2 linked regions of the Puniceibacterium sp. IMCC21224 genome follow. The protein of the gene in region 1 interacts with the protein of each later gene in a pairwise test. Links are inferred from orthologs where the notes say so. Each region holds a gene or a part of one and is shown in the gene's direction. Other genes may lie near its edges. The genes, in order: IMCC21224_RS01745 and trkA.

Region 1 (3,117 bases):
CTGGCTTTGTCAGGCGGCGAACGGCGGCGGGTCGAGATTGCCCGCTGTCTTGCGGCCAATCCAAAATATTTGTTGCTGGACGAGCCGTTCGCGGGTGTCGATCCGATCAGCGTTGGTGATATTCGCCATCTGGTCGCGGACCTCAAGAAACGTGGTATCGGCGTCCTGATCACTGACCACAATGTACGTGAGACACTGGAGATCGTTGATCGCGCCTATATCCTGCATGATGGCACCGTTCTGATGTCCGGGACGCCGGACGATGTGGTGCGCAATGAAAACGTTCGGCGCGTCTATCTGGGCGATAACTTCCGCATAAGCTGAGTTTCCGGTCTTTCAGACTGGCAGGAATTTGGACAATTGCCAGCGGGATTCGATTGACAGGACGCCCTGTTTCCTTCTCAAATGTAAGGTATGACGCTTTTGTGGCACGCATGTCGGAACGTTGCTTCCCTGTCTTTCAGGGCGGTCAGGATCAGACCGGCGACAGGCCATGACCAGTGGCGTCACCCCCCGTCCAGACGCGGCATCATGCCGGGCGGCTTCGCCTTGCGTTGCGTCTGGCGTGCATAAGAAAAGGACAAACAATGCGCTATCAGATCACAGGTAAGCAAATCGATATCGGCGAAGCGTTGCAGACTCATGTGCAAAGTCAGCTAAGTGACGTGATTGGCAAATATGCCGGCCGCCCGACAGACGCCATGGTGATCTTTTCCAAGAGCGCACACGAATTCGTCTGCGAGGCGACGGTGCATCTGTCAACCGGGCTGACGGCCACAGCCAAGGCGCACGCGACTGAGATTTATGCTGCCTTTGATAGCTGTGGCGAGAAGATGGACAAGCAGCTCAGGCGGTATAAGAGGCGGCTCAAGGATCATCACCGCGACCGAACGGAACCCGTTGAACTCTTTGGTGCGTCCTCGTATATCCTCGCCTCTGAAGAGGACTATGCCGAGACGGCCGAGCCGGAGACACTGCAGCCGATCATTGTGGCGGAAATGCAGACCAAGATTCCGTCGCTGTCGGTTGGCGAGGCCGTGATGCAGATGGAACTTGCCGGGGCACCCGTGTTGGTGTTCCGCAATGAGAAAAAGGACGGGGTCAACGTGGTCTACCGCCGCGATGACGGCAACATCGGCTGGATTGAACCATAATCCGGCACCGCAGCAGTCAAGTCGGGACCCCCGGACCGCAAGCCAGAAAATGAGCAGTACAGCATGAAATTTGTCAACCTGATCAAACCCTCGGCGATCAAGGTCCTGAGCGCGACGTCGAGTAAGAAACGGTTGATGCATGACGTCGCGGATCTGGCGCAAGCGGCCTATGGGATTCCGGCTGGACGCGCCGTCGAGGCGCTGATGGATCGGGAAAGCCTGGGACCAACGGGCGTGGGGCATGGCGTTGCCTTGCCCCACGCCCGTATCAGCGATCTGGACGAGGTGTCCGGCGTGTTCATCCTGCTGGAAAAACCGATCGATTTCGAAGCGGTGGACCGGCAGCCGGTGGACGTCATCTTTGGTCTATTCGCGCCCGAGGATGCCGGGGTTGAACACCTCAAGGCGCTGGCTCTGGTGTCGCGTACCCTGCGCGACGACAGCGTTTGTGCCAAGTTGCGGGCAAACCGCGATCCCGGCACGTTATACACCATCCTGACCGAAGCGCATTCGGTACGGGCTGCGTAAGGCACGAAACAAGATTACACAGGACTCTGGGTGACCAGGGCCTTTCTTTGCTGCCGGTTGGTTTAGTCCCAGTCGGGAAATCCGAACATTACATAGTCGCGTTGATACGCCTCGCGGGCGAGCTGTTCGATATCGTCGTCATAGATCTCGGCCAGCGAATATGGCGCGAGCGTTGGCAACGGTTCGGGATCGGGCGGGGCTGGATGGCCGACCTGCATCGCCAGTGCGGGCAGGTAGTTGGCCATTTCACCCTCGCGTACAATCATGTCCGGCAGGGTGAATTCCGCCATGCCGGACAGAATTTGCGCCTGACTGGCCCAATGTGCATCCACCCGTACCGCCGTCTGTCCCGCCAGATTCGCCTTGAGAAATGCAAGCCACGCCGTAAAGGCGTTGCGATGCGCCGACAGGTCGTAATCGGGGCCGGGTTCCTGTTCGGGGATGGGCAGATTGTGGGCGCGGTGCAGAGTCTTGCGGATCTGGGAATAGCTGCCCGGCCCTGTGGTCAGGATCTTGCTGCAAAAGGCGTCATGCGCCCGTGCGACCGGGTGGCGCAGCACGGTGAAACTGCGATGCCCATCATGGGTGCGCTTCCACTGGCGCAGGCTTTTCTGAGTGAAATCGGACAGCAGGTCGCCCTCATCCACGGTGTCGAGCGCGGCCAGCCAGCGACGTATCGCGAGCTCGGGTCCCGATCTGATCGGCATGTACAATAGTCCAGTCTGAGCTGCCGCCACATAGGTCGGTACAACCGCCCCCCGGCGCGGTTCGAAATTAGGCGTCCGGTTTAGGTTAAATCGGTCGAGCCGGGACAGAGCCGCCTCCATCTGCGGGAAATTCTCGACTTTTTCCGACACCGGTTCTGGGTTCTGGCGTTTCAGCGCTGTGTTCAGGCTGCCCAGTTGCGCGGACACGCCCAGCCACCGGGCAAGCCCGTTCATCACAGCGACGTCCTGAAGATCCTCATACGCCACATAGAACGCCGTCTGCCCGCTGGTTTGTAGCGCCTTCATCAGCGTGACTTGAAACGTCTGAAGGTCGGCCAGATGTGCCTCGAACTCGGCCGGATCAAACGCAGCCTGGGCATCTTTGCGTCGTTTGACATTGGTCAGCTTCCACTGCCCGGTGGTTTGGGCGATTTTCCAGCTGACATAGCTGTCCACGGGATTGCGGGTCAGAATAATCTTGGCGCAGCGCGGATCGTCGAGGATCTGCGGTAGCACACGCGGGTCGTGATCATGGAAATAGCGAAACCCGCCCAGACCGCCGTGCGTCGCATGTGCGATCTGGCGCAGCAGGCGCGCGGGACTGGCGTTGCGTTCGTCTTCGGTAATGGTCAGGATTTCTGTGGACTTTGGGTAGCCGATGAAATGGGGGTTAAACGCCTCACCGTGGCAGGTGATGCCGTCAAAGGCGTTCAGGTTCGCCTCAAGGA
Region 2 (3,168 bases), 1.6 Mb from region 1 along the record:
TGGCCGAGTATTTCATTGATCAGTGTCACAAAACCCAAGGTTTGCCGCTTCGCGTATTGGGTGAGGATGCGATTGCCCTGATGCAAACCATGATCTGGCCGGGCAATGTTCGCCAGCTCAAGAACCTGGTTGAGCGTGTCCTGATCCTTGGCGATGGCACCGGTGAGATCGAGGCTCGTGAACTGCCACAGGACAACTCTTTCAGTGGTGGCGAAGAAGGTCGCGTGGTGCTGTCGGGCACGCTGGCGACGCTGCCGCTGCGCGAAGCGCGTGAAGCGTTCGAGCGCGAGTATCTGCTGACGCAGATCAACCGCTTTGGCGGCAACATCAGCCGCACCGCGAGTTTTGTCGGCATGGAGCGCTCGGCCCTGCATCGCAAATTGAAATCGCTGGGGGTTGTGACCGGCTCCAAGGGGGGGGCGCGTATCGCCCAGCTTGAGGATGAGGTGGACGAATCTGAACAGATCGAAGCCTGACGCCGGGGATTCCAATCCACTGATCCCCAACCTTGTCGCGTGATGCGCGCTAGCGTGGGGTGACTTCGGTCAGCAAAGGCAGAGGCGGGGGGATGCATTGTCGAACCCGGCACAATCGCATCAGTTGACCCTGCCGCGGGCTTCTGTCACTCAGATATCAGTCGGGATCATGCGGGACGGCACATGAAAGTCATCATTTGCGGGGCGGGTCAGGTCGGCTGGCAAATCGCGCGGCACCTGTCGGGTGAGCGCAACGACGTTACCGTTGTGGACAACAACGCCGATCTGGTGCGACGGGCGACGGATTCGCTGGATGTGCAGGGGATCGCGGGCTTTGCGTCTTATCCTGATATTCTGGAACGGGCTGGTGCGCGCGACGCTGACATGATTATCGCCGCCACCTATTCCGACGAGGTCAACATGGTGACCTGTCAGGTGGCGCATTCGGTATTTTCAATCCCGCGCAAGATCGCGCGGCTGCGCTCGCAAAGCTATCTGACAGCGATCTATTCTGATCTTTATCGCCGCGATCACATGCCAATTGACGTGGTGATCAGTCCGGAGCGCGAAGTGGCCGAAGCGGCGCTGCAACGGCTCTCTGCCCCCGAAGCGTTCGATACCGAGGTGTTTCTGGATGGAAAGGCGCAGATGCTGGGTCTGACTATCGACGAGGATTGCCCGGTGGTAAACACGCCTCTGCGGCAGTTGACCGATCTGTTTTCGACGCTGCGGTCGGTCGTGGTCGGGGTGCGCCGTCAGGGGACGCTGTTTGCGCCCGAGGCCAGCGATCAGTTGTTTGTCGGCGATGCGTGTTATGTCATCGTACATGCCGAAGATATCCGCCGCACGATGGAGATATTTGGCAAAGCCTACCGCAAGCAAGAGCGTATTGTTCTGGTAGGTGGTGGCAATGTCGGGCTGACGGTCGCACGCGAGCTGGAAAAGCGCGCCGACCGGGTGCGTACCAAGGTTATCGAGCGCGACCGCGCCATCGCCGAGCGCGCTGCCGAGGCGCTCGAGCGTACGATTGTGCTGCATGGTGACGGTTTGGACGCGGCCCTGCTGAGCGAGGCAAATGTTGAACGCGCCGATGCGGTGCTGTGCGTCACCGATGACGACAAGACTAACATGCTGGCCGCTGTGCGGGCCAAGGCGGCTGGCTGCCATATGGCGATTGCACTGATCAACGATCCGACTCTGGTGCCGCTGATGGGGCCGCTGGGGATTGACGCGCATATCAACCCGCGCGCGACCACGGTCAGCTCGATCCTGCGCCATATCCGCCACGGGCGGGTCCGCGCCGTCTATTCTATCGGCGATGCCGAGGCCGAAATGATCGAGGCCGAGGTTCTGTCGACCTCGCCCATTGCCGGGCTCTCGATCCGCGAGATCGACTTTCCCGAGGGTGTGCTGGTTGGTGCGGTGCTGAAACAGGGCCATGTGGTCAAACTGTCGGGCGCGCTGCGGATCGAAGAGGGGGATCTGATCGTGCTCTTTGCCCTGACCAAGGATGTTGCCGAGGTCGAGCGGCTGCTCCAGGTCTCGATCGACTTTTTCTGACCTATGCGGCGTTTGTTTGCCCTGCCGTTCCTGTTGCTGCTGGCCATTCTTGCCTTTGCGTCGATGATCGTTCCGGCCGTGTTCGCGCTGATGATCGAAGAGCATCACGATTCCCGCAGCTTTTTCTATGCCGGGGTGGTGGGGCTGGTTCTGTGCACGATGATTGCCATCGCCCAGGCGACACGCCAGCACAATCAAAGCGCGATGCGGCAGTTGCTGGGCTTGTTGGCTGCCTTTGTGGTGTTGCCGGCCATCCTGGCTGTGCCGTTTCACGAGGCCGTGCGCAACACCACATTTCTGAACGCCTATTTCGAAATGGTGTCGAGCCTGACCACCACCGGCGCGACCTTGTTCGACGCCGCGCGTCTGTCCCCGCCAGAACATCTGTGGCGGGCGCAGGTCGGTTGGATGGGGGGCCTGCTGATGTGGGTGTCCGCTGCGGCGATCCTCGCGCCGCTGACGCTGGGCGGTTTTGAGGTGACCGCCATGGGCGAGCCGGGACAGTCGCCGCCGCTGGGTTCGGCGCGTCTGGACATGAGCAATCCGGCGCGGCGGTTGGAGCGCACATTTGGCGCGCTGTTCCCGATCTATACCGGGCTGACTGTGGCGTTGTGGATCATGCTGGTGATGGCGGGGGATTTGCCATTGGTTGCGCTGATCCATGCGATGTCGGCGATGGCCACTTCGGGCATCTCACCCGTTGGTGGCATCGCCGGGGCCCAGAGCGGGCTGGCCGGGGAAATGATCCTGTTCTGCTTTTTGTTCTTCGCGCTATCCCGGCTGACGTTTTCGCGCGACACCAGTAGTGCGCGGCAATCGCGCCTGCGCAACGATCCTGAATTCCGCATGGGCCTGATCCTGATCGTCCTGGTGCCGGCGCTGCTTTTCATGCGGCACTGGCTCGCCTCGTTTGAAGTTGGCGAAGAAGAGAACCTGATCGCGGCGCTGCATGCGCTTTGGGGGGCGGTGTTCACCACGCTGTCGTTCCTGACCACAACCGGATTTGTCAGTGCCGACTGGATCTCGGCGCAGGGCTGGTCGGGATTGAGCACGCCGGGGCTAATCTTTATGGGACTGGCGCTGATCGGGGGCGGGGTCGCGACCACCGCAGGTGGTGTCAAGCTGTTGCGGG

Evidence for each region.
Region 2: the proteins of IMCC21224_RS01745 (region 1) and trkA interact in binary tests that used the Escherichia coli proteins (3 or more experiments, as listed by UniProt). The link is inferred for Puniceibacterium sp. IMCC21224 from one-to-one orthologs.

The regions. Positions count from the first base shown.
Region 1 is NZ_LDPY01000001.1:365,767-368,883, forward strand. Bases 154-2,949 are described here. They hold IMCC21224_RS01745 (PTS sugar transporter subunit IIA), read left to right. Parts: upstream 154-1,217; coding sequence 1,218-1,682; downstream 1,683-2,949. Other genes in these bases: lptB (LPS export ABC transporter ATP-binding protein), read left to right, coding at 154-324; hpf (ribosome hibernation-promoting factor, HPF/YfiA family), read left to right, coding at 588-1,154; IMCC21224_RS01750 (sulfotransferase family 2 domain-containing protein), read right to left, coding at 1,745-2,949. In the rest of the region: more of lptB, read left to right, coding at 1-153; more of IMCC21224_RS01750, read right to left, coding at 2,950-3,117. UniProt on the Escherichia coli protein: Seems to have a role in regulating nitrogen assimilation.
Region 2 is NZ_LDPY01000001.1:1,933,685-1,936,852, forward strand. The notes cover bases 1-2,847. They hold trkA (Trk system potassium transporter TrkA), read left to right. Parts: upstream 1-659; coding sequence 660-2,036; downstream 2,037-2,847. Other genes in these bases: IMCC21224_RS08885 (sigma-54 dependent transcriptional regulator), read left to right, coding at 1-476; IMCC21224_RS08895 (TrkH family potassium uptake protein), read left to right, coding at 2,040-2,847. In the rest of the region: more of IMCC21224_RS08895, read left to right, coding at 2,848-3,168. UniProt on the Escherichia coli protein: Part of the constitutive potassium transport systems TrkG and TrkH. May regulate the transport activity of TrkG and TrkH systems. Binds to NAD(+) and NADH.